Linked DNA regions of Acidaminococcus fermentans DSM 20731. The protein of the gene in region 2 interacts with the protein of the main gene of each other region in a pairwise test. Links are inferred from orthologs where the notes say so. Each region holds a gene or a part of one and is shown on either strand. Other genes may lie near its edges.

Evidence for each region. The genes of interacting proteins can lie anywhere in the genome.
Region 1: the proteins of ACFER_RS08670 (region 2) and groL interact in binary tests that used the Escherichia coli proteins (3 or more experiments, as listed by UniProt). The link is inferred for Acidaminococcus fermentans DSM 20731 from one-to-one orthologs.

Annotation. Positions count from the first base shown.
Region 1 is NC_013740.1:1,582,091-1,584,960, reverse strand. It holds groL (chaperonin GroEL), read left to right. Parts: upstream 1-554; coding sequence 555-2,186; downstream 2,187-2,870. Other genes in the region: tpx (thiol peroxidase), read left to right, coding at 2,341-2,850; groES (co-chaperone GroES), read left to right, coding at 191-481; ACFER_RS07295 (cysteine-rich small domain-containing protein), read left to right, coding at 1-65.
Region 2 is NC_013740.1:1,878,060-1,885,807, reverse strand. The notes cover bases 2,167-4,910. They hold ACFER_RS08670 (ABC transporter ATP-binding protein), read left to right. Parts: upstream 2,167-3,034; coding sequence 3,035-3,787; downstream 3,788-4,910. Other genes in these bases: ACFER_RS08665 (MlaD family protein), read left to right, coding at 3,792-4,910; ACFER_RS08675 (MlaE family ABC transporter permease), read left to right, coding at 2,251-3,033. Outside these bases: ACFER_RS08685 (biotin/lipoyl attachment domain-containing protein), read left to right, coding at 1-240; ACFER_RS08680 (SpoIVB peptidase S55 domain-containing protein), read left to right, coding at 325-2,091; more of ACFER_RS08665, read left to right, coding at 4,911-5,045; ACFER_RS08660 (TolC family protein), read left to right, coding at 5,143-6,435; ACFER_RS08655 (translocation/assembly module TamB domain-containing protein), read left to right, coding at 6,741-7,748. UniProt on the Escherichia coli protein: Part of the ABC transporter complex MlaFEDB, which is involved in a phospholipid transport pathway that maintains lipid asymmetry in the outer membrane by retrograde trafficking of phospholipids from the outer membrane to the inner membrane.

The DNA of each region.
Region 1 (2,870 bases), 300 kb from region 2 along the record:
ACCGGTATGACCAGGTGATCCGGACCTTGCAGAAAAAAGTTTTCAGGCCTTTTGACAAAAAATAGTCAAAGGGCTTGATTTTTTTTGGAAACATGCTATTATAGATACTGTAGTTAGCACTCCAGCGAAATGAGTGCTAATAAAAATCACAAACAACCCATTGCTCATAGAATGAAAGGGGATACGTAAGATGTTAAAACCTTTGGATGATCATGTTGTAGTTGAACCCATTGTACAAGAAGAAAAAACCAGCAGCGGCATTTATCTGCCGGATACTGCCCACAAGGACAAACCCCAGACCGGCAAAGTGGTTGCCGTAGGCACCGGCCGTCTCATGGAAAACGGCACCCGGGTTCCTTCCGAAGTGAAGGCAGGGGATGTGGTGGTATTCGCCAAATACTCCGGCAGTGATGTAACCCTGGACGGGAAAGATTACATCATCCTGAGAGACAGCGATATCCTGGCGGTTGTGGAAGACTGAACGCTTTCCTCCGTCCCGTTTCTGGTAGAAGATACCAAACCGTACATTATCTGGAATTAAGGAGTCGATTAGAATGGCTAAACTGATTAAATTTGATGAAGATGCCCGCCGCGGCCTGGAACGCGGTGTCAATGCCCTGGCTGATGCCGTAAAGGTAACCCTGGGGCCCAAAGGCCGGAACGTTGTACTGGAAAAGAAATTCGGTTCTCCCACCATCACCAATGATGGGGTGACCATTGCCAAGGACATCGAACTGGAAGATCCGTTCGAAAACATGGGCGCCGCCCTGGTCCGTGAAGTAGCCACCAAGACCAACGACATCGCCGGCGATGGGACCACCACCGCTACGGTCCTGGCCCAGTCCATCGTCCATGAAGGGATGAAGAACGTGGTGGCCGGTGCCAACCCCATGGTCCTGAAGAAAGGGATCAAGAAAGCCACCGATGCCCTGGTGGACGAACTGAAGAAGAGCGCAAAGACCGTAAGCACCAAGGAAGAAAAGGCACAGGTTGCCTCCATTTCCGCCGGTGACGAAGAAATCGGCGGCCTGATCGCCGATGCCATGGAAAAAGTGGGCAACGACGGGGTCATCACCGTGGAAGAATCCAAGACCATGGAAACTTCCCTGGAAACCGTGAAAGGCATGCAGTTCGACCGTGGGTACATCTCCCCCTACATGGTAACGGATCCGGACAAGATGGAAGCCGTTATGAGCAATCCGTACGTATTCATTACGGATCGGAAGATCACTCTGATCAACGACATTATGCCCGTACTGGAAAAAGTGGTGCAACAGGGCCGTGAACTGCTGATCATCGCTGAAGACGTGGAAGGCGAAGCCCTGGCCACCCTGGTTGTGAACCGTCTGCGTGGCACCTTCAAGGCTGTAGCTGTGAAGGCTCCTGGCTTCGGTGACCGCCGGAAGGCCATGCTGCAGGATATCGCCACCCTGACCGGTGCCACCGTGATCAGTGAAGAAGTGGGCCGGAAACTGGACAGCGCTACCCTGGCTGACCTGGGTACTGCCGGTCAGGTACGGGTGACCAAGGACATGACCACCATCGTGGACGGCGGCGGCGACAAACAGGCCGTGGCTGACCGGGTGGCTTCCATCAAGGCCCAGATCCCTGAAACCACTTCCCAGTTCGACAAGGAAAAACTCCAGGAACGCCTGGCCAAACTGTCCGGCGGCGTAGCCGTAATCAAGGTTGGGGCTGCCACCGAAACCGAACTGAAAGACAAGAAACTGCGTATCGAAGATGCCCTGAACGCCACCCGTGCTGCTGTGGCGGAAGGCATTGTGGCCGGCGGCGGCACTGCCCTGCTGCAGGTACAGCCGGTACTGGATGAACTGGAAGCCAAGGCTGAAGGGGACGAAAAGACCGGTATCGATATCGTAAGACGGGCCATTGAAGCACCGGTACGGCAGATCGCCAGCAACGCCGGTCTGGAAGGGGCCGTCATCGTGGAAGCCGTGAAGAAGGCTGCCAAGGGCACCGGCTTCAACGCTGCCACCGAAGAATATGTGGACATGATCAAAGCCGGTATCGTGGATCCCTGCAAAGTGACCCGTTCTGCTCTCCAGAACGCCGCTTCCATCGCTTCCATGATCCTGACCACGGAAGCCGTAGTAGCCGACAAACCGGCTGAAAAAGGCGCTGCTCCCGCTCCTGCCATGGGCGGCGGCATGCCGGGCATGATGTAAGAAGAAGCCGTCAGGCGGTAAAAAAAGGGGTTGCTGTACGGAATGTGCAGCAACCCCTTTTTTGCACAGAAATCCTATTTACGAATCATTCTTAAAATGCTATACTATATCCATCAACAAGATTTGATCTGTACGAACAGAGGAGGAATATACTATGGAAAAACGGACTGTGAATTTTGCCGGCAACCCTGTGGCCCTGGTGGGGCCGGAAGTGAAAGTGGGCCAGCAGGCTCCGGATTTCAAACTGCTGGACAACAAACTGGGAGAAAAGACCCTGAAGGATTACGCAGGGAAGATCAAGGTGATCTCCGTGGTGCCCTCCCTGGATACCGGGGTGTGCGATGCCCAGACCCGCTGGTTCAACCAGGATGTGACCGGCCTGTCCCCTGATGTGGTGGTGCTCACCGTTTCCATGGACCTGCCCTTTGCCCAGGCCCGGTGGTGCGGTGCCGCCGGGGTGGAAAATGTGGTGACTTTGTCCGATCACCGGGACGCTGATTTCGGGAAGAACTATGGCTTCCTGATGGACGGCCTGCGGCTGGAAGCCCGGGGCGTGGTGGTTGTGGACAAAAACGACAAGGTGACCTACGTGGAATACGTCCCCGAAGTGACCCACGCCATCAACTTCGACGGCGTGCTGGCCGCGGTGAAAGGGCTGCTGTAAGGATATAAAGGGGATGCTGC
Region 2 (7,748 bases):
CTGGGTGTGGCCCAGGCGGCAGGGGTGCAGCCCCAGAAAAGCAGTCTGTCCGGCCAGGTGGCAACGGTGGTTTCTGTGGGCACCCAGGTATCGGAAGGCTCTGTACTGGTAACGGTGAAGACCCTGACCGGGACGGCTCCGGCAGCCCGTGCCAACTGCAGCGGAAAAGTGGTTTCCGTGGAAGTGGCTCCCGGCAGCCAGATTGCCGCGGATCAGGTGGTGGCCGCCATCCAGCCCTGAGGGGACGGAAGCGGGCTTTTGCAAAACGACAGGAACCAGAGGGTGTGAAGACACAATCACACCCTCTTTTTTACAGGAGGAAATATGGATCGTATGAAGTGGAAGCGGCTCCTGGTGCTGACCCTGGGATGCCTGATGGCGATGGTGTCCCTGGTGAGCGCCGCCATTCCCACCATTGCGGTGGAAGAACTGAAGCCGGGGATGAAAGGCTACGGAAAGACGGTGATCCGGGGCGCGGACATCGAAACCTTCGATGTGGAGGTCCTGGGGGTCACCGGTACGGAAACCGGGGGCTACAACATCCTGATCAAAGCATCCGGGCCGCTGCTGAAGGAAAGCGGCGGCATCGCCCAGGGCATGAGCGGCAGTCCGGTGTACATCGACGGCCGGCTGGCGGGAGCCGTGGCCTACGGCCAGGCCTTTTCCGACCCCAATTACTGCTTCCTGACTCCCATCAGCGAAATGCTCCGGCTCTTTGACGAAACCGATCCCCGGCCTTCCGTATTCCTGCCCAAGAGCACACCGCTGATGGTCAGCGGATTCACCGCCGACGGGGTGGCCCATCTCAATGAAAGACTGTCTCCCTTCGGGCTCACTTCCTATGCAGTGCCCGGGGGCACGGAAGCCCTGGACAATGTGAAACTGGAACCGGGCAGTTCCGTGGGGGTTTCCCTGGTCCGGGGGGATATGGTCATCGGGGCCATCGGTACCGTGACCTGGACCGATGAAGAAGGACGGATCCTGGCCTTCGGGCACCCCTTCCTCCAGCACGGGGATTCCAACTATTTCATGACCAATGCCTGGATCTTTGCCTCCGTGCCCAACATCCAGAGCGCCTTCAAAGTGGGGACCTTGGGCAAGACCCTGGGACGGATCAGCCAGGACAGGCTCAGCGGCATTGCCGGGAAAGAAGGGGAGAACGCTCCCATCATTCCCATGTACGTCTCCGTCACCGACAAGGACCGGGGGCTGCACAAAAGCAGCAATGTCCAGCTGATCACCGATGAGGACCTGGTGCCCACCCTGGTGGACGGAGTCACCTACAATACGGTGAGCATGGCCAAAGACCGGAAAGGGGCCGGTACTTCCCGGATCCGGTTCACCATCACGGCCCAGGGAGAGAAGGAAGGGCCCATCCGGCTCCGCAGGGAAAACATGTTCTACAGCGCTTCCGATATCGGGAAGCTGACGGATTCGGAACTGAACGTGGCTACGGACATGCTGATGAACAACCGGTTCGACAAAGTGACCATCCAGGACATCAATGTGGACGTGGAAACCACTTCCGGCTGTGAAGTGGCGGAAATGGTGGGAGCTTCCGCTCCCTCCACCGCCGTACAGGGAGGCCTCCTGCCCATCACCCTGACCTTCAAGCCCTACCGGGCGGAGGAAATCACCCGGACCATCAATTTCAGGATCCCGGACAAACAGCCGGCGGGCCCCATGAACCTGATCGTCCGCAGCGGCAATGCCACTACCTGGATCAGCAAGGCCCTGTCCAAGCGGAACAGCCGCAACGGGGGCAATGCTGCCCAGGGACAGGATGGAGGGGACGGGTCTGCTGAGGACGACAGCGCCATGTACCAGTCCTCCCAGCGCCAGTTCCGGGATTTCCTCACGGAATTCAATGACATGGACGCCAACAATGAAGTGGTGGTGGACCTGATGCCTTCCTACGGGGACAGCCGTCCCAGCCGCCGGGCCGCAGCCCGGGCTGCAGGCAGTTCTTCCGGCAGCATGACCAGTGCCATCACCGGCCTTCTGAAAGGCAGCAAATACAAACAGAAATTCCCCATGGATTTCATCATCACCGGGGAAAGCAATGTAGTGGTGGATGTGAAGAAGCGATAAGGAAAAAGGTGCTGTGAAAAAATGAGAAATCATTTTTTCACAGCACCTTTTTGGTCACGGACAGGGGATGTGAATTTTTCACACCCCCTTTTTCTACAAATTTTCATTCGGATAGGGTATAATAATCATTATAACTATAAGGGAAAAGGAGCTGTTTCCATGGGATGCCAAGAGATTTGCCGCTGGGTCGGCCGGAAAATGGTGGATCTGTGTGCCCGCACCGGGCGTGTGGTGAACCTGTTCCTGGAGGCCTGCCGGGCGGCCGGGACGGCGGACCGGCGGGAAGTCCTGCGGCAGATGGCCCGGCTGGGGGCAGATTCCCTGCCCATCGTCAGCATGACCATCCTGTGCACCGGCATGGTCATGTCCGTCCAGACCGCCAAGGAATTCGTCCGCTTCGGCGCCGCGGATTCCGTAGGGGGCATCGTGGCCATCGCCATGGGCCGGGAACTGTCCCCCATCCTTACCGGGGTGGTGGTGGCCGGCCGGATCGGGGCGGCCATTGCAGCGGAGATCGGGACCATGAAGGTCACCGAACAGATCGATGCCCTGCGGGTGATGGCGGTCAGTCCCATCCGGTTCCTGGTAACACCCCGTCTCCTGGCCATTGTCCTGATGATGCCCGTCCTGGTGGTCTACGCCAACCTGGTGGGGGACGTGGGGGGCTGGTTCGTGGCGGAAAACTACGCCGGCATCAGTTCCCACATGTTCCTGGAAAGCATCCGGGGCTTCATTGAACCCTGGGACATCATCGGTGGCCTGATCAAGGGAGCCGTGTTCGGAGCCATCATCGCCACCATCGGCTGCCACAAGGGGCTCAACGCCCAGCAGGGAGCCGAAGGGGTGGGCATGGCCACCACCAAATCCGTGGTGCTGTCCATTATCCTGATTTTTATCGCCAACTATTTCCTGTCGGTGATCCTGTATGTCCATGGAGGCTGAGATGGAACAACCTGTGATTGAATTCCGGAATGTGGAAATGCATTTCGGTCCTAAAGTGGTCCTGGACCGGGTCAGCTTTTCCGTGGCCAAAGGGGAGACCCTGGCGGTGATCGGCCCTTCCGGGACCGGGAAAAGCACCGTGCTGAAGCTGCTCATCGGCCTGCTGAAACCCCAGGAGGGCCAGGTGGTGATCCAGGGCCAGCCGGTGGAACAGTTCAACGAAGAACAGTGGAATCAGCTGCGCCAGCATATGGGCATGGTATTCCAGTATTCCGCTCTGTTCGATTTCCTGGATGTGGGTGAAAACGTGGCCTTCGGGCTGCGCCAGCACACCAGCCTGTCCGAAGAAGCCATTCAGAAGCGGGTGAAGGACCTGCTGGAGGCCGTGGGCCTTTCCGGCAACGAGCATGTGTACCCGGCCCAGCTGTCCGGGGGCATGCAGAAACGGGTGGGACTGGCCCGGGCCCTGGCCCTGCAGCCGGATATCATCCTCTATGATGAACCCACCGCCGGCCTGGATCCCATTATGGCCACCAACATCAGCCAGCTGATCCTGGATACCAAGAAAAAGCTGGGGATCACCTCCGTGCTGGTGACCCATGACATGGCCTCCGCTTTTCTCTGTGCGGACCGGATCCTGATGCTGAGCCACGGACACATCGTTTTTTCCGGAACGGTGGAAGAAGCCAGACATACCCGGGAACCCCTGGTACGGGCGTTCCTGCGCAGTGATATTTTGGAAGACAAGGAGTAAGAGCATGAAAGCAGATGAAGTCAAAGTCGGTGCCGTCACCCTGGGAGGCATCGTGATCCTGGCCCTGATGCTGACCTTTCTGGGGGTATTCAGTTTTGCCGGCCGGACCTACAAACTGAATGTGATGTTCGACGATGTGAACGGCCTGAAGGTGGGCAACGAAGTCCGTTTCGCCGGGGTACCGGTGGGCAAGGTGGATGACATCGTGGTGGACGGGTCCAAGGTGAAAGTGGTCATGAAGATGGATGAAAAACAGAAGATTCCCCGCAATTCCCAGTTCGCCATTGGCATGGACGGGGTCATGGGAACCAAATTCGTCACCATCGCTCCGCCGAAAATCGCCACCGGCCTGGTGTTCAAAGCCGGAGAGACCATTACCGGCCAGCAGGCGGGAGGCATCGACAAACTGATGGATTCTTCCGGCAAGGTCCTGGACAAGCTGGAAGTGGTGGTGGATGCCTTCAGCAATGTGTTCGGGGACAAGAACGTGCAGAAATCCATGCGGGAGGGCTTCGTCCAGACCGGGGAAGTGGCCAAGAACATGAATGACTTCACCAAAGCCCTGGCCACCATGGCCCAGCAGAACCAGGGCGACATCCACACCATGGTGGGGCAGATGAAGGAAATGAGCATCCACATGAACAGCATCATGGACAAGGCGGATGCGGACGGGGCCACCGGCCAGAACGTGGCGGCCATGGCGGCCAATATGGCGGATGCCAGCAAAAAGCTCCAGAACACGGCAGCAGCCCTCCAGAATGTGGTCACCGATCCCCAGACCCAGCAGGATCTGAAGGAGACCATCCGTCATGCCAAATCCACTTCCGTGAAGGCGGACAAGATCCTGGGGGTGGTCACCGATGCCCAGGTCCAGGCGGATGTGCTGTACAATGACAAAAGAAGCAAATGGCGCACGGATATGGGCGTGAAGCTGCCCCTGAAGGAAGATGCCTATGCCTTCCTGGGGGTTTCTGACATCGGGGACCGGGACAAGCTGAATTTCCATTACAACAAAAAGCTGAACAAATACATCTGGGGACGGGCCGGGGTCATGGAAGGCCAGTTCGGTGTAGGCGCCGACTGGGTCCTGTCTCCCAAGTTCAGGCTGTTCACCGATTTCTATGATTTCGATGATGCCAAACTGAAGGTGGGGGCGGAGTATGCCTTTACCCCGAAACTGTCCCTGATCGGGGAGAGTATGGATGTGCTGGATCATGGCGCCGATACAGCCTATGTGGGGCTCCGGGCCAGATTCTGACAAAAAGTTCAAAAAGTCGTTGGTTGACTTTACTTTTTCAACTGATTATAATAATAAAAGCTGACTAGGTAGTCAGAAAGTACAGGAGGGTCTGATTGTGAAGCATTTCCATACCAAAAGCATGATTCTGAGCGCTGTGATCCTGAGCGCCCTTTCTATCCATACAGTCGGGGCTGCCACCCCGGAAACCGTAAACCTGGACCTGGGGAAAACCGTCCGCATGGCCTTGGACAACAATTCCAGCGTGAAGATTTCCGCTGCGGAACTGGAAGCCGCCAAAGCCAACCTGGACCAGGCCAAAGGAGCCCGGTGGGGGAGCATTGACTTTTCCCATACCAGCGGCCGTACAGAAAAATATCAATCCAATGTCATCGGCAACAACCATTCCAATGCCGTGAGCATCACGGTTCCTATCTATACCGGTGGACGGCTGGAAGGGGCCATTGATCAGGCCAAAAAGAACCTGGACTACTACCAGTACGGCATGAGCAGTTCCTACCAGACCACCCGGTACAATGCGGAAAAAGGCTACTACGACGTGCTCCAGGCCGCCAACACCGTGAACCTGGACAAGGAAACCGTGAACCGGCTGGATGAACACCTGAAGAACACCCAGGCCCAGTTTGCCGTGGGCGTGGTGGCCAAGGCCGACGTGCTCCGGTCCCAGGTGGAACTGGTGAATGCCCAGCAGACCCTGACCCAGGCGGAAAACAACTACGAAGTGGCTGTTTCCTCCCTGAACAATGTAATCGGGCTGCCCACCGCCACCCGGCTGAATCTGAGCCAGGGACTGGAATACAAACCCAATGATTACACCCTGGACAACTGCGTGACCTACGCCATGGCCAACCGGCCGGAGATCCACCAGGCGGAAGCCTCTGTGGGCATGGCCCAGGCCGCCCAGAAAATCGCCAACGCCGGCAGCCTGCCCCAGGTGAGCCTGGGGGCTTCCAATGCCTGGAGCAATGATACTTTCCCTGGACAGAACCGGGACAACTGGACCGTGGGCCTGAACATTACCCAGAATATCTGGGATTATGGCGTCAACGCCGCCAAGGTCCGGGAAGCCAAGGCCAATGTGGTGAAGGCCCAGGAAAGCTACCGGCAGATCAGTGATCAGGTGCGGCTGGCGGTACGGACCAGCTACCTGAGCATGCGGGAAGCGGAAAAACGGATCAAGACCACGGAAGTGGCCGTGGCCCAGGCGGAAGAAGATTACCGCATTGCCCAGCTCCGGTACCGGGCCGGCGTGGGGACCAACACCGACGTGATGGATGCGTCCGTGGCCCTGACCACCGCCAAGAACAACTACATCCAGGCCCTGTACGACTACAACACCTCCACCGCCCTGTTGGAACAGAGCATGGGTGTGCCTGTGGAAAACGAATAAAATCAACAGTGACCAAAGAGTCTGCGTATGCAGGCTCTTTTCTTTTACCCTCCATACCTGCTATACTTATGTTGTGCATAATCAATCAATGAAATGTGGGGCACAGCCTTTTTAAGGGCGTAAGCAGGCGCCCGACGCTTTAGCGGCGTTGGCGGTCGCTTATGCCGTAGCTGGGAACCATGCGGCATTCTTCTCTTTTTCTATCCGCCCTTTTTAAGGGCGGGGGACCATGCGGAGCATGGTGGTGGGTTCCATGCTAAACGATGAACGACCAACGACCAACGACCAACGATACGGAGGCCCCTATGGGTACCAAAGGGAAAAGACGGCTGGGCATTCTGGCCGGGGTCCTGGTCCTGCTGTACCTGGTCCTGTGGAAGGTGATCCTTCCCGCAGGACTGGAGCGGGCCATTCCCCTGGTGGAACAGACGGCCGGTGAATACATCAACGGACAACTGCAGATGGAAACCATGGACGTGAGCCCGGATCTGACCTTTACGGCCCGGAACCTGCGGCTGGAAGACGAACAGGGCAATCTGGTGGCCCAGGTGCCGGCCCTGTCCCTCCAGGTGGACCCCCTGAAATTCCTCACCGGCAGCGGTGCAGTGGGTACCGTGACACGGATTACCCTGGAAAGTCCCCGGCTGCATCTGGTCCAGAATGACCGGCAGGAATGGAATGTGGCCCATCTCCTGAAGGAAAGCCAGAGTTCCAGTACGGATTTCAAGGGTCTCATTGCCATCCGGGACGGCTCAGTGGAACTGCGTCTGCCCTACGGCACCTGGCAGGCCGGAGTGGAAGGGACCATCAATCCTTCCCGAAACCCGGATTTTGCCCTGGAACTCACGGTTACCCGGAAGGATCAATCCATCCATGTGGCCGGGACCCTGAACACGGACCGGCAGGGCACCCTGACGGCCCGGACGGAGCTGCTGGCCCTCCAGGATTTCAGCCCCCTGGCGGAACAATTCCTGCCGGTAACGGATTTGTCCGGAGCCCTGGCGGATGCCTCCGTTACCTGGACCAACAATGCCTCCGGCAGCCAGCTGTCGGGTAAAGCCCTGCTGCGCCAGGTGGGGGCCGTTTATGAATGGGAAGGGAAGGAACTGGCTCTGGGCGCCGACGGGGAACTGTCCTTTGACCAGCTGCAGCTGAAAGCCCGGGATCTGGATGTTTCCGTGGACGGACAGAAACTCCGGATTTCCGGGGGCATGGATCTGACGGATCTGGAGAACCCCCGGATGGAAAAACTCCAGGCGGAAACCGACGGGATCGACCTGGCTGCCCTGCCTCTGGATCTGCCTGTATCCGGA